DNA from 4 places in the Tepidibacillus infernus genome. Region 1 is predicted to be linked to each of the others. Evidence: riboswitches for the same ligand, from Rfam matches in the RefSeq annotation. Region 1 holds a riboswitch; each other region holds the start of a gene.
The links. Region 1 has a riboswitch for S-adenosylmethionine ahead of metH (methionine synthase). Riboswitches for the same ligand answer to the same signal wherever they lie in the genome.
Positions count from the first base shown of each region.

Region 2: linked by a shared signal. The riboswitch ahead of TEPIDINF_RS02230 (O-acetylhomoserine aminocarboxypropyltransferase/cysteine synthase family protein) and the one ahead of metH (methionine synthase) in region 1 are both predicted to bind S-adenosylmethionine.
Region 3: linked by a shared signal. The riboswitch ahead of metX (homoserine O-acetyltransferase MetX) and the one ahead of metH (methionine synthase) in region 1 are both predicted to bind S-adenosylmethionine.
Region 4: linked by a shared signal. The riboswitch ahead of TEPIDINF_RS01045 (ABC transporter substrate-binding protein) and the one ahead of metH (methionine synthase) in region 1 are both predicted to bind S-adenosylmethionine.

Region 1 covers NZ_JBLWFI010000001.1:1,670,668-1,676,358, reverse strand. Annotated here, with positions in the region: gene metH (methionine synthase) at 1-1,983, opposite strand, end outside; SAM riboswitch class I at 2,097-2,198, opposite strand; gene TEPIDINF_RS08425 (M23 family metallopeptidase) at 2,254-3,240, opposite strand; gene larC2 (nickel pincer cofactor biosynthesis protein LarC2) at 3,312-3,857, shown strand; gene TEPIDINF_RS08415 (BglG family transcription antiterminator) at 3,942-5,691, shown strand, end outside.
Region 2 covers NZ_JBLWFI010000001.1:444,720-450,410, forward strand. Annotated here, with positions in the region: gene leuS (leucine--tRNA ligase) at 1-1,953, shown strand, start outside; gene TEPIDINF_RS02220 (DUF2533 family protein) at 2,033-2,302, opposite strand; gene TEPIDINF_RS02225 (helix-hairpin-helix domain-containing protein) at 2,380-3,024, shown strand; SAM riboswitch class I at 3,065-3,169, shown strand; gene TEPIDINF_RS02230 (O-acetylhomoserine aminocarboxypropyltransferase/cysteine synthase family protein) at 3,234-4,520, shown strand; gene TEPIDINF_RS02235 (CoA-binding protein) at 4,584-4,997, shown strand; gene TEPIDINF_RS02240 (deoxycytidylate deaminase) at 5,014-5,514, shown strand; gene TEPIDINF_RS02245 (DNA internalization-related competence protein ComEC/Rec2) at 5,612-5,691, shown strand, end outside.
Region 3 covers NZ_JBLWFI010000001.1:2,278,341-2,284,031, forward strand. Annotated here, with positions in the region: gene TEPIDINF_RS11390 (methylenetetrahydrofolate reductase) at 92-991, opposite strand; gene TEPIDINF_RS11395 (homoserine dehydrogenase) at 991-2,310, opposite strand; gene metX (homoserine O-acetyltransferase MetX) at 2,297-3,391, opposite strand; SAM riboswitch class I at 3,501-3,607, opposite strand; gene TEPIDINF_RS11405 (cell wall hydrolase) at 3,761-4,192, shown strand; gene gerQ (spore coat protein GerQ) at 4,210-4,617, shown strand; gene ptsP (phosphoenolpyruvate--protein phosphotransferase) at 4,796-5,691, opposite strand, start outside.
Region 4 covers NZ_JBLWFI010000001.1:194,427-200,117, reverse strand. Annotated here, with positions in the region: gene TEPIDINF_RS01050 (ABC transporter permease) at 1-350, opposite strand, end outside; gene TEPIDINF_RS01045 (ABC transporter substrate-binding protein) at 365-1,408, opposite strand; SAM riboswitch class I at 1,506-1,609, opposite strand; gene copZ (copper chaperone CopZ) at 1,704-1,910, opposite strand; gene TEPIDINF_RS01035 (heavy metal translocating P-type ATPase) at 1,991-4,201, opposite strand; gene TEPIDINF_RS01030 (metal-sensitive transcriptional regulator) at 4,230-4,520, opposite strand; gene TEPIDINF_RS01025 (glutaredoxin family protein) at 4,593-4,826, opposite strand; gene TEPIDINF_RS01020 (TIGR02679 family protein) at 5,192-5,691, opposite strand, start outside.

The DNA of each region.
Region 1 (5,691 bases):
GCCGTTGATAATGTCTAAAGGAGTATACCGGCTAAGGGCTTCTTTTAAGTCATCAATCAGGCCGTCTTTTGATCCTTCCACGATATAGTTACTTAACCGTTCTTCCAATGGATACCTGATACTAGTTTCTTCCTTGATCACTTTTTTATTGCGATAAAAATCAGCAAATTGAGCAAGGGTTTGTTTATTTGTGTTAAAAATCAATTGTTCAGCTAATTGTCTTTCTTCCTCTGGAATGGAAGCATAGCGTTGAAGCTTTTGTGTATTCACAATAGCATAATCTAGGCCGGCACGTGTTGTATGGTAAAGAAAAACAGCATTTAATACTTCACGACCAGCAGGGGGTAACCCAAAGGAAACGTTACTAATGCCAAGAATGGTTTGACATTCAGGAAAAGCTTCCTTGATTTGTTGAATTCCCTTAATCGTTTCTTTTGCAGATCCAATATATGCTTCATCACCTGTTCCTATTGGAAAGACTAATGGGTCAAAAATAATGTCTTGAGGATTTACTCCATATTGATGAACAAGCAAATCATAAGAACGTTTAGCTATTTCTAATTTTCTTTCACTCGTAACAGCCATTCCCTTTTCATCAATCGTTCCAACAACAACGGATGCACCATATTGTAAAATGAGTGGGACGATCTCCTGAAAACGTCTTTCGCCATCTTCTAAATTGATTGAATTGATGATGGCTTTTCCTTGAGAATATTTTAGAGCAAGCTCAATTACCTTTGAATCGGTTGAATCAATCATAAACGGTACTTTGACTTTATTGACTACATATTGTAGGAACTGCTCCATGTCGAAATACTCATCACGGTCAGGATTGGCCAAACAGATGTCGATCACTTGTGCGCCGCCTTTTACCTGAGCACGGGCAATCTCAGAGGCTTCTTCATACTTACCGTCTGCAATCAGGTCCCGAAATTTCTTAGAACCGATCACATTCGTTCGTTCTCCTACAAAGAGGGGACGATTTTCTTTTTCTAAAAAAACTGGCTCAATTCCTGACACGGCAGGGAGATGTTCCTTTTGAAATCGTCTAGGTTTAAATTCTTTTAATGTTTCTGAAAGAGCTTTGATATGATCTGGTGTAGTGCCACAGCATCCACCTGCAACGTTTAACCAACCTTGTTTTGCAAATTGCGACATCTTCTCAGCTAAGGCTTTGGGAGACTCGTGGTAATGACCATCTTCATCTGGTAATCCGGCATTAGGATAACAACTAACTGCACTTGTAGCTAATTGCGAGAGGGAACGGAGATGATCACGCATGAATTCAGGCCCTGTTGCACAGTTTAGTCCTACGGAAATGGGCTTCAAATGTTCTAAGGAGATGTAGAAAGCTTCAATATTTTGACCTGCAAGAGTGGTACCCATCGGTTCAATCGTGCCTGAAATCATAACAGGTAATTCTACTTTACATTCTGCAAAAGCTTTTTGAATTCCTATTCCAGCCGCTTTCACATTAAGTGTATCTTGTGCAGTTTCTAACAAAAGTAAATCTACACCACCGATGATTAATCCTTTTGCTTGTTGATAATATGAATCCGATAATTGATCAAATGTAATCCCACCTGTAACAGAAAGGGTTTTGGTTGTTGGCCCCATGGAGCCAGCGACAAAGCGTGGCCATTCGGGGGTAGAAACTTGATCAACAGCTTCTTTTGCAATCTTTGCTGCAGTAAGATTGATTTCTTCAGTTCGGGCTTCAAGTCCATATTCTGCTAATACAACTGGGGTAGCTCCAAAAGTATTCGTTTCAATGATGTCTGCTCCTGCTTCTAAATAGGTAAGATGGATATGTTTAATTAGATCTGGACGGATTAGATTTAAGATTTCATTGCAACCTTCGTATTGATCTCCACCAAAGTCTTTGGCAGTTAATTGAGCATTTTGTAGCATTGTACCCATTGCACCATCAAGAATGAGGATTTTTTGCTCCATTTGTTGTTTTAAACGATCTATTTTGTTCATTGTTTCTCCCTCCTCATAATATGGAGATGTATACATATAATATACATTCCCTAGGAATCTTATAATGAAAAAACCCTCACCAAAATAGGAGAGGGCTACGTGTATTCACGATTCTCCTATCTTCCAGAAAAATTCTGCTGGAATTAGCACCATGGTCATTCGACCGGTTGCTGTGGTTTCGTAGGGCCAGATCCCTCCACCACTCTGGATAGAAGTGAAGTATGCTTTTGTTATTTCTTCTAGTTTGTACGAGAATCAGCAAATTGTCAACTATTTTCTTTTTCTTTCCCAAACACGTAAATAAGGGGTAGGGTCAAATGCCCACTCATGACGGCCATTATATTTATACATACCAAAATGTAAATGAGGGGGGAATTTTCCTTGCGTACCTGGAGAGCCATAACCAGAACTTCCAACATATCCGATGACATCACCTGGTTTGACAATATCTCCTTCTTTTAATCCTTTTTTAAACCCTGTTAAATGAGCGTAGTAATAATAAATATTGTTTGTATCTCTTATTCCAACACGCCACCCCCCATATTTATTCCAGCCTAGGACTTCAACATACCCATAAGAAACACTTCGTACTGCTGCACCATAAGAAGCGAAGATGTCAGTCCCTTCGTGTATTCTTCGCCCTCCCCAGCCTCTTGTATCTCCCCATGTACTTCGATAGGAGTAACTGTTCCATTTGGGAATTGGGAAAACCCGTTCTGCTAATTGAAGGGTATTAAAGGTTTTGTAGATGAGAGCGATTTCATCAATGATTTTGGCTGGTAACTCGCTTTGATAATAATCCATTAAAGCATTCTTGAGGCTATCTTTTGTCGTCCCATACCGACTTAGATAATTTAAAAAAGCAACAAGAACATCAGCATCATTATTTCGATCAGCTAAACCATCCCCATCCCCATCTACACCAAAACCATTAAAAAACTGAATTCGCATTGGATTTTGATCTTCGGGATTTGGATTGAGAAAACCGGCCCATTTTTCTTTTGAAAAATAGATGCTGATTAGACCTTTTTTTATAGGAAGATCCTGCCTGACAGGTTGAATATTTCTTTCATACTGATCAATGGCTGCAATATAGTACCATGGGATTTGATAAATATTATCCATGGTTTTATATAGCTCCATTCTCGTTTGAAACAGATCGTCTTGTTCTCCTTTAGCTAAACTCTGTATAGGAATCGTTGAAACTAAGCTGATAATTATTAAAGTGCATATTAATCGTTTGTTTAACAGTCTCATTTCCATCTCTCCAAAATCATCTTTAGTTCAATTCATTTAAATAGTTTTTAAAAAAGTTTCCTTTTCTATGTATAAAGGAAAATGGTAAAATTGACCTGAAATTTATCTCGAAAAATATAGTAAGGGAGATCATGAAGAATATGAAAAATAATCTAAATGAACATATTGATAAACAAATGGTAAAGATAGAGGTTTCCCTTGATGACATGAATCCAGAATTTTATGGATATATCATGGAACAATTATTTAGTATGGGTGTAAATGATGTATATATTGTACAAGTGATCATGAAGAAAAATCGTCCTGGACAAGTTCTTCATATATTATGTAGAGAGGAAATTCGAGAAAAGGTGATGGATTTTCTTTTTCTTGAAACCACCACTCTAGGCATCAGGTATACTCCCTATACAGTTCATCGTTTAGAAAGAACATTTATAGAGGTGGAAACAGAGTGGGGGAAATGTACAGTGAAGATCGGGAAACGAGAAGGCAAAATTGTTCAAATAGCCCCTGAGTATGAAGATTGTGTACGGTTAGCAAAAGAACATCAGGTTCCAATTAAATGGGTCTATGATCTGGTAAAGGAAAAAGGATATCAGTGGGCAAAAGAACAATAAGAGCTAATCGATGAATGATCATTTCTACAGGCATTTTATGATAAAGTTATTTACAAAAGGATCAAATAAAAAGGGAGATATTTTATGAATGACAGACAATATAAATTGTTAGTATTTCTCTTAAATAATGATCAATACGTAACTATTCAAGAATTAGCTGATTTACATCAGTGTTCAGAAAAAACTATAAGAAACGACTTTAAGATAATCGATCAATGGTTGCAGCAGAAATCAAATGGCATTTTAATAAGGAAACCAAATATTGGTGTATATCTACAAGTCGATCCTTTTGAAAAGAAAAAATTGCTGAATGAAATTTCAAAAGAAAAAATTCTAACCGAAGATGAAAGAAAAAAGGAAATTCTAAAATGGTTACTACGACAAGAAAAAGAGATAACAATTGAAGATTTAGTGAAACAATTTTATGTTAGTAAATCAGTAATACGAAAAGATCTAGAAAATATTGAAAAATGGCTAAATCGTTTTGGACTTCAACTTATACGAAAGACCAAGGTTGGTATTAAGGTTGAAGGAGAAGAAAAGCTACGGCGTTTTGCATTATCAAAAATATACGATGATTGGTTTGAACCCTATGAAATTTCCTTAGTTAAAAAACATCTCCTTGAGTTTGAACAATTATTTACCTTTTCTTTCTCGGATGAGGCGATAAAAAATTTAATTATTCATATACTAATTTCGATAAAACGAATTAAATTAGGGCATTACATAAAAATGGATGCTGAAAATTTAAAACAAATACAAAATCAAAAAGAATATCATGTAGCTTTACAACTGGCAGAGCGATTAAAAAAAGCCTTTGTTATTAATTTTCCTCCTGCTGAAATAGCATTTATTGCATCTCATTTATCAGGTGCTAAAATTCGTTATGACTATTTATTACTACAGGAGGGAGCTTTATCACAGCTTGATAAAGTAATTATTCAGTTTGCAAAAGAATTGATTGAAGAAGTTTCAAAGATTACAGGAGAAAACTTTTTTAACGACCAAGAGTTGTTTATTGGTTTAGCCATACATTTGCAGTCAGCTTTAAACCGTTTGAAATATCATTTATCCCTCACAAACCCATTGGCAAGTAAAATAAAAAAAATGTATCGCTACATGTTTGAAGTAGTTATATCAGTTATCCCTTTTATTCAAGAAAAAACTAATTTTTTTATTCCAGAAGATGAGATTTCCTATATAGTTTTACATTTTCAAGCTTCAGTAGAGAAAAGAAATAATAGAGTTGGATCGAATAAAAAAGCTATCATTGTTTGCCATATGGGAATAGGGATGTCTCAACTCTTAAAAACAAAATTAGAGCGGAAATTTCAATCGTTACAAATCCTTGATGTAGTACCTGCTTCTGGCTTGAATAAAGCTCTTGAAAAGAACAAACCTGATTTCATCATTAGTACAATACCAATTGAAAATAAAGAAATTCGTACAATTACAGTTACACCATTATTTTCTGAACAAGAACAAAAAAAGTTAGAAAATTTTATATTAGAATTAGAATATGTATCCAAGCAAGCGAAATATCCAACGTTAAAAAGTTTTATACACCAAGAACTAGTTTTTTTAGATGTAGATTTCAATCAATATTATGAACTGATTGAATTTCTAGCCAATGCTTTAGCTGAAAAAGGGTATGTCTCTATAGAATATAAGGAGAGTGTTATTAAAAGAGAACAGGTAGGATCTACAGCAGTTGGTGGTGAAATTGCTATTCCCCATGGAGATCCAAAGCTTGTGATTCATTCCACTATAGCTGTTGCAAGATTGAAAAGGACAATAGATTTGAATGGTGAAAAAATTAATTTTGTTTTTCTGA
Region 2 (5,691 bases), 1.2 Mb from region 1:
GAAGATGGGAAATGTTGGCGTTGTGATAGCGAAGTGACCAAAAAAGAATTAAACCAATGGTTCTTCCGTATCACTGATTATGCGGAACGCTTACTTCAAGATTTAGACCAATTAGAGGGTTGGCCTGATAAAGTAAAAATGATGCAAAAAAACTGGATTGGTAAAAGTGAAGGAGCAGAAGTGGTTTTTACTGTTCCAGCATTAGAGGATACGAAGATTTCAGTGTTTACAACTCGCCCAGACACTTTATATGGTGTAACCTATATGGTTGTTGCACCGGAACATCCTCTTGTCCCCCAATTGATTGCAGGGAAAGAGAATGAAAAGGCAATTCTTGAGTTTATTGAAGAATTGAAAAAGGTAAATGAAATTACCCGTACCTCTACTGAAGTGGAGAAAGTGGGTTATTTTACTGGAACCTATGCCAAACACCCGTTAACAGGGGCAGATATTCCAATCTGGGTAGCTAACTATGTGTTAATGGATTATGGTACAGGGGCTGTTATGGGAGTTCCTGCTCACGATGAGCGTGACTTCTTATTTGCAAAAAAATATCAACTTCCCATTAAAATTGTGGTTCAGTCTAAAGAGGGTGAACCTTATACACTAGAACAAATGACTGGGGCATATACAGAGGATGGAGTTCTTGTAAATTCAGATCAATTTAATGGTTTAAACAATAGGGAAGCAATTCGAACAATTGGTGAATATCTTGAAAAAATAGGTAAAGGAAAATTAACTGTATCTTATCGTTTACGTGATTGGCTTATTTCTCGTCAACGTTATTGGGGAACACCTATTCCAATGGTGTATTGTGAAACATGTGGAAATGTACCCGTTCCTCTTGAGCAATTACCTGTTATTTTGCCAGAAGACGTAGTGTTTAACGGTAAAGATAATCCTTTAACCACTTCAGAAGCATTTGTTCATACAACTTGTCCGAAATGTGGGGGTTCTGCTCACCGAGAAACAGATACGATGGATACATTTATTGATTCATCATGGTATTACTTCCGTTACGCAAGCCCTCATGAAGAGATCAAACCATTTGATTCAAGACAAGTAAATAAATGGCTTCCAGTTGATGAATATATTGGTGGAATTGAACACGCTGTATTGCATCTACTCTATTCACGTTTCTTTACAAAAGTATTTTATGATGCAGGTCTTATTTCATTCCAAGAGCCTTTTAAGTCCCTTCTTACTCAAGGAATGGTACTTAAAGACGGAGCAAAAATGTCCAAATCAAAAGGGAATGTCGTTAGTCCAAATGAGATCATTGAAAAATATGGTGCTGATACAGGGCGTCTATTTATCCTATTTGCTGCACCACCTGATCGAGATCTAGATTGGAGCGATTCAGGAGTAGAGGGAAGTCATCGCTTCTTAAATCGTGTGTGGAGAATGGTACAACAGCATCTAGAAACCCTTACACAGACTTATCCATACCAAGTGGAAACTGATGCGGAAAAAGAGCTTCGCCGCATGATTCATCTTACCATCAAACGAGTAACTGAAGATATTGATGAAAGAGATAACTTTAACACAGCAATTAGCGCAATTATGGAGTTAGTAAACAAAATTTATGTTTATCCAGAGGATGGCAATAAAGGGTTGCTAAAAGAAGCGATTGAAACCACTGTCATTCTACTTGCTCCGATGACACCACATCTGGCAGAAGAATTGTGGCAAATGATGGGACAAAGGGAAAGTATTCATAAAGAAAAATGGCCAACATATCAAGAAGAGTATTTAGTGTTAGATGAAGTGGAAATTGCAGTACAAATCAATGGAAAAATCAAAGGAAAAATGGTTGTTCCGACTTCCTATTCCAAAGAGGAGTTAGAAAAGGAAGTTCTTTCTGATCCAAGATTAGAAGAATGGAAGGCTGGTAAAGAAGTCCGTAAAGTGATTGTCGTTCCAGGAAAACTGGTCAATATTGTTGTTAGCTAATAAATCATAAGAAAGACTACTGGACAAACCAGTAGTCTTTTTGTACAAAAAGCAGGAAATTTATGCTTTTTATCAAATATTAGGAATGTGTTTTCATTTTATTCGCATATGCTGTGAACATTTCCATTGTTACTTCTTTTCGAGAAGGAAGCTGATTCTTTAGTGCGTATCGATTCATTTCATTAGTCCATTGATTTAACTTAGTTAAATCTACATTTTTTCCTATTTTATATTCGGTTAGTAATTCATCTATAATCCGTTCACGCTGCTGATCCATTTGTTTATATACTTCGATGGCATGAACTTTTTCATTTACTTTTTTTGATATTTCCAAATGAACGCTATTCATTTTATCACCTCAACCTTTTGATTCTATTATTTTATATCAATAATTAAAAAAATGCAGTAGTAGAAAGGGGAAGAAGAATGGGAAGTCTCCCAAATATACGGTTTACAAAAAGAGAAAAAGTCTTACTCGGACTGTTGATTATTTTTTTACTTATCATCATTAGTCAATACATCTCTTATCATCAAAAACAGCCACCTACGTTTGCGGATGAACCTTTAGTTGAGTTATCCACCGAAAAAGGGGATACCCCACAAGGAGAAGTAAAGCAAACGGAAATGACAAATCCTAAGAAGATAGTAGTTGATGTGAAAGGAGCAGTAGCAAAACCAGGAATCTACCAATTAACAGAGGGGTCAAGGGTAAAAGAAGCGTTAGATCTTGCTGGAGGGACCTTAGCAAATGCAGATTTAAACCAAGTCAATTTAGCTCAAAAAATCGCAGATGAAATGGTCATTTTTGTCCCTGTTCAAGGAGAAACACTAAATGGTGTATCTTCTGGATTAGGTGTATCTTTTGAATCAAATGCTGAAACAATTTCCATCAACCAAGCAAGTGAAGAAGAGCTGATGCAATTAGATGGAATTGGTCCTGCTAAGGCAAAAGCTATTATAGAATACCGAACAAAACAAGGTAAATTTCAGACGATTGAAGATCTGATGAATGTGCCAGGAATCGGCCAAAAAACTTTTGAACAAATAAAAGAAAAAATTTCAGTGCATTAACAGAATAATGTGTTATAATATTTTACAATTACATAATAAACTCTTATCCAGAGTGGCGGAGGGACTGGCCCGAAGAAGCCCGGCAACCCCACAAGTTAATTGTGAAGGTGCTAATTCCAGCAGACGAAAGTCTGAAAGATAAGAGAATTAGGTTTTACACCTCTTTCTCTTTGAAAGAGGTTTTATTTTTTTCTAAGGAGGAATTAAAAATGACAGAATTAAGGAAAGAAGAGAAAGGACTAGCAACATTAGCAATTCATGGAGGGTATACTGCAAGTAAACACTTAGGGGCGACAAATGTTCCAATCTATCAAACGGCAGCCTACCAATTTGAGAATTCAGAGCATTCTGCTGCCCTGTTTAATATGGAACAAGAAGGTAATATTTATAGCCGAATTAGTAACCCAACAACAGATCTATTAGAACAACGTTTGGCAGCTTTAGAAGGAGGAGTAGGTGCCTTAGTTACTGCTTCTGGACAATCGGCAGCATTATTATCTATTCTTAATATTGCTGAAACTGGAGATGAAATCATTGCTTCCAAAAACTTGTATGGGGGTACCATCACCTTATTTACATATACATTACAAAGATTAGGAATTACGATTCATTTTGTAGATCAAAATGATTTAGATCAATGGCAAAAGCATGTGAATGAAAGAACGAAAGCTTTTTATATTGAGTCCATTAGTAATCCTTCTTTAGATGTTCCAGATATAGAGGAATTAGCTAATTTAGCACATCAAAATGGAGTTCCATTGATTGTGGATAATACATTTGCAACCCCTGTATTATTACGTCCATTTGATTTTGGGGCAGATCTTGTGATCCATTCCACAACCAAATATATTGGAGGGCATGGTAATACGATCGGGGGAGTTGTCGTAGATAGTGGAAAATTTCCATGGGACAATGGGAAATTTAGGCGATTAAGCGATCCAGATCCTGCCTACCATGGACTAAGCTATATAGAACATGTCGGAAAACAGGCATATATTACAAAATTGAAGGCACAATTAAATCGGGATATTGGTGCAACCATGGCACCATTTAATGCATTTCTGTTAATTCAAGGGTTAGAAACGCTTTCTCTTCGCATGGAAAGACATAGTACAAATGCGTTAGCTGTAGCAAACTTTTTATCTCAGCATCCGCAAGTTGAATGGGTGAATTATCCTGGTTTAGAGAATCATTCAACCTATACCTTAGCCAAGAAATATTTAGATCATGGGCAAGGAGGTATCCTGACCTTTGGTGTAAAAGGTGGATATGAAGCAGCAAAACGCTTCATCGATAAGGTTCAATTATTTACCCATGCTGCAAATGTAGGTGATGTTAGATCCTTAGTTATCCATCCAAGTAGTTCAACTCATCACCAGTTAACAAACGAACAAAAGATAGCTGCAGGTGTATCAGATGATTTAGTTCGAGTATCTGTTGGAATCGAAGATATTAATGACTTATTAGCTGATCTTGAACAGGCTCTAGCAGAATAATTATTGACTTATTCCTAAGAAATACAATATTGTATAGGTAAATGATAAAAAGGGGAGCTTTCCATGAGTCTTTTAACAACAAATGAACAAATCAAAGAACTGATTCAAGAAACAAAACGTATCGCAATTGTAGGATTATCCAATAAACCTGATCGTGATAGCTATAGAGTGGCTGAGTATTTATTAAATCATGGTTTTGAGATTATTCCAGTCAATCCAACCATCGATGAAGTATTAGGAGTAAAAGCTGTTGCCTCCTTAAAAGAAATTAAAGGGACAGTCGATATGGTTGATGTATTCCGTCGTGCTGATCAAGTCATGCCTGTTGTAGAAGAGGCGATTGAAATCGGAGCAAAATCAATTTGGTTCCAATTAGGTGTGGTTAATGAAAAAGCGGCCAAGGAAGCTTCTGATAAAGGTTTAAAAGTGGTTATGGATCGCTGTATAAAGATTGAACATGGAAGATTATTCTTTTAAAGGAATGAAGTTTAGGATGGGAAAAGAAAAAGAGCAAAAAGATCAGCATTACCGTAAAAGCTGGGATGAATATTTTATGGATTTGGCCTTTACCGTCGCTGAAAGAGCAACTTGTCCGAGAAGACATGTTGGAGCAATCCTTGTTAAAAACAAGAAATTGCTGGGTACAGGCTACAACGGAAGCCCCTCAGGGGTCGCTGATTGCTACGAACAGGGGTGTCTAATCGAACACTATCATGAAAATGGTGTAGAAAAAGAAAGATGTATTCGAACCATTCATGCAGAAGTAAATTTAGTTTTGTTTACCAATCGCGAGGATCGAGAAGATGCTACTGTTTTTGTAACGGATTCCCCTTGCTATAACTGTGCGAAGATGTTAGCAAATAGCGGTATCAAAGAAGTTGTATATGAGCGAGTCTATGAAAAAGACCATCCTAAAGTTTCTGCCCTTTTTAATGAAGCAAAGATTCAATATCGACAATATTTAAGAAATAGTGTGCCAGCCCTTCCTCAGTAATGATGGAGGGTTTTTTTCATGATAAAAAAGGAAGGGAAACAAGGAAATAGAGAGAATTATCTATAGGAATCATGTAATGTGAGGTAGATGTTTCCTGATGCAAAGGTATCCTTTATTCTTATTATCATTATTTTGGCTTACTGGTCTTTATCTTGGCTATTATCAGATTGACCTATC
Region 3 (5,691 bases), 610 kb from region 1:
GAAACTGAGAAAACCATCAAAGTATCAAAAAACCATGAACAAGGGTGAACATTTCCTATCGGTCATGGTTTTTTCATTCTATGATATATTATCAAATTATTTTTTTTATCTGCTTATCAGATACTTGCAAGAGATCAGATACAATCGACAAGTCACCAATTGGATAAATGTGAACACCTTGAACGATCCCCTTTATCTCCTCAATTAATTTTTGTGCTATCTCTATTCCTGCCTTTCTACCCCCCTGTTCTACTTTGGCAATCATCTCCGATGAAATATGGATACCTGGTACTTTTTCATTTAGATAATAAGCCATTTTCACACTCTTTATAGGAAGAATGCCAAAAATGACATGAACTGGTAGGTCTCTTATTTTCTCTAAAAATCGTTCTACTTGGGAAAGTTCATAAACAGGCTGAGTTTGAACAAATTCCACTCCAGACTCAATCTTTCTTTTTAGTTTTTCCACTTCAAGCTCTAGGTCATCATTACCAGGGTTTGCAGCACCGCCGATAAAGAAATCAGTTGCGCTGTTTAAAGGATTGCCTGATAAGTCCTTTCCTTGGTTGAGTTGATAGGCAATGTTGGCTAATCCTGTCGAGTCGACTTCAAAGACTCCTTTTGCTTGTGGGTGATCTCCTCTAGCTGGTGAATCTCCTGTTAAGGTGAGGATGTTTCTAACACCTAAAGCTGCAGCACCTAATAGTTCTGATTGCAGTCCTATGATATTGCGGTCACGACAAGTTAAATGGAATATCGCCTCTATCCCCATATCCTGTTGAATCACATGTGCTAAAGCAATGGGACTCATTCGTAGTGTAGCCATGGGGCTATCTGCAATATTTACCGCATCCACAATCCCCCTCAAAAAGGTAGCCTTCTCTAAAACAGGCATTGGATTTGCTCCTTTGGGCGGTTCTAATTCTACTGTGGTGACAAATTTCCCTAACGTTAATTTTTCTTTTAATCCATGAATTTGATAGATACTCATTATGATCTTCCCCCTAGCTTTATTCCTTCTTCTTCCACCCTTTCTTCATGATGACAACTTAATGCAGGATAATAGATCATTTTTGTGCGATGGTTTACGTTTTGTTTCAATGCTAAAATTTGTTCCTCATTCCCCTTTACCAGATGGCCTACCAAAAATCCCTTTTGTACAGAGATGGTTTCTCTTTTTATCATTTCTAATTCAAATTGGTGTAGCTTTACTTGCCAAAACATTTGATCTGCACTAGTCATTGGATGATGTTGCTCATGAATGATTAACCAAAATGGATTTTCTATTGATTCTGTAACCGTGGCCGTTGTTTCTATTTCCTTTTTATGGTGATAGGAATAGGTTGGATGTTGAAGAACGTCTACTAAATCCTCTACAATTGCACTAGCTGTAGGAAGAGAGCCTGCTCCTGGACCTTGTAAAAATAAGCGGCCAACAACATCAGTTTCAATGATGATCGCATTATCTACCCCTTCAACACTATACAATGGATTAGACTCTGCTAAACAGGTTGGTTCTACTCGGACATTCCAGCCTGTATCTGACTTATAAAGTGATGCAACTAGTTTCATTCGTAAGCCTAGTTCTTCAACAAGAGCCAATTGTTCCAGCGTAACCTCCGAGACACCAATCTTTTTCACTGAAGTCCAGTTTGGTCGTTCAGGAAAGATGATGTCACTTAAAACCATTAATTTATAAAAAGTATCCCAGCCCTCAATATCATTTGTAGGATCTGCTTCTGCAAAACCTGCAGCTTGTGCTTCCTTTAACGCCTGTTTGAAGGAAATTCGTTTTTTCCTCATTTGACTCAGAATATAATTCGAAGTCCCGTTTATAATCCCTTGGATTTTTGTAATTTGATTCACTTGAAGCAATTGTTTAATCGTCCGAATAATAGGAATTCCACCAGCTACACTAGCTTCAAAGGCTAACATTACCCCATATTGTTTCGCGATTTCCTTTAATTCAGCTCCATTAAATGCCATTAATTCTTTATTTGCTGTAATCACATGACAACCTTTTGAGAGTGCCTGAATGATATATTGATAGGCAGGATCTCTTCCCCCTATCATTTCAATGACTACGTCTAATTTAGGTAATTGTAAAATATCCTGATAATTCGTTGTAACGAGAATAGAATCCCTCATCTCCAAAACTCGTTTCTTCTCTATATCCTGAATCAAAATCGCAACGACTTCAACAGACTTGCCTAAGATATGTTGTAATTGTTTTTGATGGGAAATGATCGTTTGATATACACCAGTTCCCACCGTACCCAAACCTAGTAAGGCTACCTTAATCGATTCCATATAAACCCTCCTTTACAATCGATCCCCATTTATCAAATTCGACTAAAAAACCATCATGGCCATAAATCGTATCGATCTCATAAAAATTTGCATGACCTCCTAATTGACGATAGGCCTCTGTTAGCTCCTTTAAACTTTCTGGCGGATAAAGCAAATCCCCTTTATAGGCAATTGCGATCATAGGGACTTTTAATAATTTCAAGGCTTCTTTCCATCCTCCACGGCCACGACCGATGTCATGACTATCCATCGCCTTAAGTAAATATAGATAGCTATTGGCATCAAAACGTTTTGTTAATTTATCTCCTTGATAACTAAGATAAGATTCTATTTCAAACGTAATTTCATCGTGGGAATTCCCCCACTCATTACGAAGGCTCCTCTGAAAACGTTGATTATACAACTCTTGTGAACGATAAGTAATCATTCCTAACATACGTGCAAGACTTAATCCATGATCAGGTTTATCTTCCAATGGATAATTTCCATGATTCCATTTAGGGTCATAAATAATAGCAAAGCGGGACATAGCATTAAAAGCGATGGCATAGTCACTTAAATAAGAAGTCGCAGCAAGGGGAAATAGCTTATCCATAAAGGTAGGGTAAAGAATTCCCCATTCCAAAACTTGCATTCCACCTAATGACCCTCCAATCACTGCATGCACATGATCAATACCCATTTTCCTTAATGCTTTGTATTGAGCATGAACCATATCCCTGATGGTAACAAAGGGAAATGAAGCACGATAAATCTCTTTATTGTCAGGGTTTATACTTAAAGGACCTGTTGTACCATTACATCCACCAATCACGTTTGTCGTAATCACTTGATACTCATTCGTATCAATCCATTGATAGGGGCCAATCATCCCAGACCACCAACCAGATGTCCCATCATTTCCATAAGCAAATTGATTTCCTGTCAAACCATGACACACTAATATAACAGGTGCACCAATGGAGCCTACCCTCTCATAAGCTATATGAGCTTGTGGTAAAATCGTTCCAGATTCAAGCATTAAATCTCCAATTTCTATTTTTCCATACTCATAATGAAGATTGATCTCTGCCACCGCCATCCTTACTCCTCCTCTTCATCCATTCAAATCCCCTAAAAAAGTAAAATCCCCTTCCTAAGAAGAGGGATTAAAAAACCATCTCTTCAAGAAGAGATGGTGATCGCCGCTCTTCTTATCTATCAGAACATGAATGTTCTGCAGGAATTGGCACCGCGTTTTATTTAAACCGGTTGCCGGGCTTCATAGGGCCAGTCCCTCCGCCTCTCTGGATAAGAATTTCCTTTATTAAATTAAATGATTAATACAAGAATACAATGCATTAAAACAGATTGTCAAGGGATTTTTTTTAAATGATTCCTTTGTTTTAATCACCTATTCTGCACAGGTTAAATATATTGTTATGGAAGCCTATATATGCGGGGTGAATCAATGGCTGTAATAAAAGCTAATTCAAAAGACGTGAAACTGTTGGCTAGATTAATGAGGGCTGAAGCTGAAGGTGAAGGGAAGCTTGGCATGCTAATGGTCGGTAATGTTGGAGTTAACCGTGTACGTGCTAGTTGTTTAGACTTTAAAAACATTCGGACAGTTAAGCAGATGGTTTTTCAATCTCCTGGTGGATTTGAAGCGGTTCAAAAATCTTATTTCTATCAAAGAGCCAGAACACAGGATATCCACCTAGCAAGAAAAGTGATTAGAGGTAATAAATACCATCCAGCCACTCGAGCATTATGGTTTTTTGAACCACTAGGTCCGTGCCCAAGAACATGGTATAACCAACCCAATGCGGGGCGCTATAAAGACCATTGTTTTTTTCACCCTACTTACAGTAATTGCCCTTCCGTTTACCGAACTTATTAAAGAGGAGTTGAATTTCGATGTATCCTTACAATCCATACTATTATGATTCATATTTAATCAATCCCTATGATATGAATATGCCCGATTACATGCAACCAATGGTACCACAACAACCAATGGTACCAATTCCACCATCACCTGAAACAGGAATCGATGTGCCTGGTCTTTTACCAGCAGAACAATCTTATATTGAAAATATTTTAAGACTTAATTTGGGAAAAATTGCAACGATTTATATGACTTTTGAAAACAATAAAGAATGGAATGCCAAAGTATTTAAAGGTAGTGTGGAAGCTGCAGGTCGCGATCATATTATTATTAGCGATCCACAAACTGGAAGACGTTATCTTTTATTGATGGTTAATCTTGATTATATCACTTTCGATGAAGAACTAAACTATGTTCCTCCAACTGTCAGATTATAGCCTTTTAAAACAGAAGGGACACCTTTAACGTGTTCCTTTTATTTTTGCATCGGCTCTAGTTCTCTTGCAATTTCTTCTTTCTCTTTTTTGGATAAGATAAGGCTAACCATTGAACTTCCATTTATTATAAAAAACAAGCCCCATATCGCTACAGGGCTCATGTGCTCAAAATTTGTTTTTACTGTAATTTGGCTAACACTTCTTGCTCTACATATTCCTTAATTTCTTCAGCTGTTTCCATTTGTAATACTTTTTGTGCCACATTTTTCATTTCAGACACATTCAACTTACGGATCAGGGATCGTGCAGGTAGGACGGAAGAAGCACTCATGCTAAATTCATCTAAGCCCATTCCTAAAAGAATTGGAATCGCTGTAAGATGCCCTGCCATTTCTCCACACATTCCAGCCCATTTACCTTCTTTATGAGCAGCTTGAATCACCATATGGATCAAACGTAATACAGCAGGGTTGAATGGTTGATACAAATAGGAGACTTGTTCGTTCATTCGATCCGCTGCCATCGTGTATTGAATCAAATCATTGGTTCCAATACTAAAGAAATCCACTTCTTTAGCTAATTGATCTGCGATAATGGCGGCTGCAGGAATCTCAATCATCATTCCTACTTCCATTTCTGGATTAAAAGGAACCTTTTCATTGATTAATTCTTGTTTTACTTCTTCTAAAACCTGATTGGCTTGGCGAAGCTCTTGAAGTGAAGCAATCATGGGATACATCAATTTAATATTGCCAAATACACTTGCCCGAAGAATTGCCCTAAGTTGGGTTTTGAAAATATCGGTTCGGTCCAAGCATAAGCGGATCGCCCGATAACCCAAAAACGGATTCATTTCCTTTGGTAGGTTAAGATAAGGTAACTCCTTATCCCCGCCAATATCTAAGGATCTGATCACAACAGGGCTTTCTTGACTAAACATTTCAGCTACAGTTTTATAAGCTGCAAACTGTTCTTCTTCAGAGGGTAAATCACTTCTACCCATGTAGAGGAATTCGGTACGAAATAAACCAATCCCTTCTGCTCCATTTTCTAAAGCGCCTTTACCATCTTGAG
Region 4 (5,691 bases), 1.5 Mb from region 1:
TTTTTTAGATAGATTTTAAATCCCTTCGATAAACCAGACAATAAGCCAAATAAAGAACCTAGAAGACAAGCTAAAGGATACCCAATGATTAATCGAATTAGACTACTTTGAATGCTGTCTAAAAATGCTGGATCTTTTACTTCACTAAGAAATCGCTGAAAGACATTAACTACATCTGGTAATAAAAAGTTTGGTAAAAACCATGCGGTAATTTGCCATATAGCGAGTAGTGTAACAATCGCATAAACATATGGAAGTGTCGATTTTATACTTAGACGCTTGACCTTTTTATTCGGTTTTAATATGGTTTGATTAGCAATAGACTTGATGATTTGTGATTCTTTTTTCACTTGAAGTCACCATCTTAAGATTGTTTTTTGTTTTGCCAAGATAAATCAAGAATATCCTCTACATTTAGAGGTTTTGATAGCATTTGTTGATCTACCATCATTTGTACAATATCTTTCATTTGTTGAATATTCTCTTGAGTAATTTCCCAATTAAAGGTTTGAGCTTCAATTGCTTCAGCGATTAAGTCTACTGAATTGATTCTCCCATTTGTTGTATCGATGGTTTCTGTTTCAATAAAACGTTTTGCCAATATTTTTGCTGCTTCTTTTGGTTGATTTTCTAACATCTCAATCGCTTCTTTTTGAGCATCTAACATCTTATTTATCGCAATCTGTTTTTCTTGAAGAATTTTTCCTGAGGTTATTGCCACCATACATGGGAAAGGCCATTCTTCTCCAACATCATAAAGTGGCGTTACAGGAATGGTTTTACGAGCAATTCGATCATATGGTTCAAAGAGAAAAGCAGCATCTACTTTCCCAGCTGTTAAGGATTGGATCGCCACACTTGGTGAAACATAAACCATATTCACATCATTACGTGTAAGATTACCCTCTTTCAGTACAACACCATTTAGCACGATGTCTGCTGTGCTCCCTTGTTTCTGTGTAGCTAGTTGCTTTCCTTTCAAATCTGGTATCGTCTTAATATTACGATCACTTCGCACTAATAGACTGTGATAACCCATTTGCGCACCGCTGATTACTTTTAAATCAGCACCTTTATCAGCCCATGTAACAGCATTTGTAAATCCAAGCACCCCTGCGTCTAATTGTCCTCCAACAATCGCTTTAATCATTTCAGGCCCACTATTAAAGATTTGAACTTCCACTTCTAACCCATTCTTTTCATAAAAACCTGCATCATAAGCAAGCATCACTTGAGCATCATCCATCACGTTTAAATAACCAATACGTAGCTTTTCTTTTGTTTGTGGATTTGTATTTGCTTGCTGCTCCTTGTTTGCTCCACAGGCGGTTAAAAATAAAGAAATGATCATTACAAACATCCCTACCCACCGTAATCGGCGTGCCCCTAAAATTTTTACCAATTCCATTTCCCCCTTTAACGTATAAACTTGACTAATTTAGTCAGGATTGTCCTTGCATATTGCAAGAAAAAACACCTCATAAGAAGAGGTGTTAAGATAACTCTTCTTATCTTTCAGAACAAATTGTTCTGCTGGAATTAGCACCGTATCATACAAATCGGTTGCCGGGTTTCATTGGGCCAGTCCCTCCACCACTCTGGATAAGAACGTGATAATATGTAATTGATCATACTGTGATTCATAGAAAATCGTCAATCCATTAATGTGCTACAATCAAAAAGTTTTTTCATGATTATTCTAATTATGCAACAACATCATAGCCTTGGTCTTCGATCGCTTCTTTCATTTGTTCAAAAGTTACTTTTCCCTCATCGAAAGAAACCGTTACATTTTTGTTCTCAAGACTAACAACCGCATTGGAGACCCCTGCTAATTTTTTTAGTGCCCCTTCTACCGCCATTTTGCAATGATTACATGTCATACCTTCTACTTTAATTACTTTTTCCATTTAAAATCCCTCCATTATAGATGAATGATTATATGAAACCCTTGTTAGGGTAACAAACAATAGTCAATAACCTTGTTTTTTTAAAATTTAATATTTTTTAATCGTAAGGAGTTAAGAACGACTGAGACAGAACTCATTGCCATCGCAGCTCCTGCAATCCAAGGTGCTAATAGACCTGCCATTGCTACTGGAATACTAATTGAATTGTAGAATAAAGAAGCAAATAGATTCTGCTTAATATTTTTTAAGGTCTGTTTACTAATATAGATTGCATCTGCAACCCCTTTTAAGCTCCCACCAATTAAGGTAACATCGGCTGCTTCAATCGCTATATCTGTTCCAGTTCCAATTGCCATCCCTACATCTGCAGTAGCTAATGCTGGAGCATCATTGATGCCATCGCCAACCATGGCAACTGTATATCCTTGAGTTTTTAAGGATTCAACTTCTTTTGCCTTATCTTCAGGCATTACTTCTGCACGAACTTCATCAACACCCACTTCTTGAGCTATACTTTTTGCGGTACGTTGATTATCCCCGGTAATCATCACGACTTTGATACCCATTTCTTTTAATTTGGCAATGGCTTCTTTTGAGTCAGCTTTTACCGTATCAGCCACTGCAAGGATTCCTAATAATTTATCAGGAGTAGCAACTAAAACAACTGTTTTCCCTTGTGCTTCTAATTGAGCCATTTTTTCTTCAATAGCTGCTGGATCAAGTCCAATTTCTCTTACTAATTTACGTGTTCCCACATAAACCATCGTATCGTTCACTTTTGCTTTTAAACCTTTGCCAGGAAGAATCTCAAAATCTTTGACTTGAAGCAAGTCGATTCCTTTTTCTTCTACGCCTTTAGCAATTGCCTTACCAATCGGATGTTCAGACGTTTTTTCAATGGAACCAGCATATTGTAATAATTCCTGTTCACTTGCATCAATCGGAATATAATCTGTTAATTCAGGCTCCCCTTTGGTAATGGTGCCTGTTTTATCTAATACAATCGCATTGATTTTTTTAGTGTTTTCTAAGTGTTCTCCACCTTTGAAAAGAATCCCATGTTCAGCTGCTTTACCGGTCCCAACCATAATAGAAGTTGGTGTTGCTAAACCTAATGCACATGGACAAGCAATAACGAGAACGGCTATCGCATTCACTAAGGCATGTTCAAAATTGTTAGGATCTAGCCAGAAGTAATAACCTAAGAAGGTTAAAATAGCGATGGCCACAACAATCGGCACGAATATCCCCGAAATCACATCAGCCATCCGTTGAATGGGTGCTTTCGTACTATTGGCTTGTTCTACCGCTTTAATAATTTGTGCTAAGGCTGTATCTTTCCCAACCTTTGTCGCTTTAAACTTAAAAGAACCATGCTTATTGATTGTAGCCCCAATGACAATATCGCCAACTTTCTTATCGACTGGAATACTTTCCCCTGTAATCATGGATTCATCAACAGACGAATAGCCCTCGATAATTTCACCATCAACAGGGATTTTTTCCCCAGGGCGAACAATGATGATATCTCCTTTTACCACTTCTTTAATTGGAACTTCAATCGGTTCTCCGTTTCTTTCAACCATCGCAGTCTTTGCTTGTAAGCTCATCAATTTTTTAATCGCATCAGATGTTCGACCTTTCGCTAAGGCTTCTAAATATTTACCAAATAAAACGAGCGTAATCAGGACTGCACTCGTTTCAAAATAAAGTTGATGAGTGCCTATAATTATTCCATAAATACTATAAAAGTAAGCAGCAGATGTTCCTAATGCAACAAGGACATCCATATTAGCACTACCATTTTTCAAAGCAGAATAAGCACCATGATAGAATTGATAACCAATATAGAATTGAACTGGTGTTGCTAAAAGAAGTTGAAACCATGGGTTCATGATGATTTCTGGCACCAAATACATAACCCCAAAATGACCCAACATACTCCATAATAGGGGAAGGGATAAGAGAGAAGAAATGATCAACTTGGTTCTCTTTTTACTTAATTCTTTATCCTTAGCAGATTGTTGATCCACTTCATCCTCATGAACTTTTCCATCATATCCTAAGTCCCTAACTTTCTTTATAAAATCATCCACATCTACTTCTTCAGCATTGTATTCGACAACTGCTCTTTCCAGCGCCAGGTTGACTGTAGCAGAGTAAACACCTGGTATTTTATTTAATCCCTTTTCGATTCGTGAGGAACATGCAGCACAAGTCATTCCAATTAGATCTAATTCTACTTTTTCCTTTGCTACACCATAGCCAAGATCCTTTGCTTCCGTCACCATTTTACTCACTCCTTTGATGACTATCTATCTATTTAATAAACAATTTAATAACATCCATCAATTCATCAATCGCAGGATCACCATTACCAGATTTAATTGCCTTTTGGACGCATCCGTGTGTATGTCTCTCTAATAAGGATAATCCAACTTTGTCTAAAGCAGCACGTACAGCTGCAATTTGAATTAAGACATCTACACAATAACGATCCTCTTCTACCATCTTGTGAATACCACGCACTTGTCCCTCGATTCGTTTTAAACGTTGAAGAATTTTTTGATTCATCTCATTTGGGTGCATATGCTCATTTAAGTTTTCCATACCCCTACCCCCTTTATGTATTAAATTATACCGTATCTATTGAAGGGTGTAAAGTTAACTCAAATGGAAAATCTATCCTAAAAGTAATTTCTTTATTTCTTTTTCGTTCACTTCAAAACCAATAAGTATTTTTTTCTTTTTAAAAAGGCCAAATAAACCGGGTTTTTGAAAAACAAAGGTAGGAACAATTCTTGTACCAGAAACCTCTTTTAGTAGATCCTCCCTTTCAGGATGAATACTAAGATCATGTTCTACATAGTCAATATTGTGTTGGGAAAGAAACTCTTTCGCCGCTTGACAATCTATTCATGTTGGCCTTGTAAATAGTTCTAATGTAATATTTTCCATCCATATCACCCCCTCAAACCCATAAATCCTAATTCAATTTTAATTCTTTTTTAATTTGTCCAAATCAATATTTTCTCTAAACAAAAATCCATCACAAATTATACCCATACCCCCGTGTAGTATATTATAAATTATAATCTTTCTAATTTAGTCATGTCTATGTCAATATTGTGTCTAAATAGTTAACTATTTTTGGAGAGGAAATTCATAATATCCTCTTAAAACGTTAGTTCCACGTCAAAACCATTCAGTTGGTTCTCAATGTGATCAAAGCGATTGAGTATCTCCTTAAATATTTCCTACACACAAAATTTCCCCTAGTATTAACACTCTTCCATCATCTTTTCTATATCTTCTATTAGTTTAGGAATTAACTTTTCCTGATACCCTGCTTTACGTTCTATCTTTATTTGTTCTTTTAATGGTAGTAATTCACTTAGTGTTATTGTCTCTAATTTTTTAAGCCGCGTATCAGATAATTCAACGGTTGACTTTGCTTTCATATATTCATCAACTTCATAATGCCAAAGTTGGACATGTTCGGGGTACCGGTTTTTTAATCTCTCAGCCATTTGAAGGCCCTCAGGGTCATAATCTCCAGAGTAATAAATAATAGCATCATTCTGAACAAGGTAATCTAGTAAAATCAAGGTAGCGAGTTTAAATTGCCCATGAGTGCATATGATTGGTGGAGACTCTTGTAATTGTAATTGGTCGATGATTGCCGAAAAAACACCAGAATTTTCAACAACAAAAACAACATTGGCTTTTCTTGAATGATACGTAACACCGGGTATAAAGAAATGGAGTTTAATCAATTCCC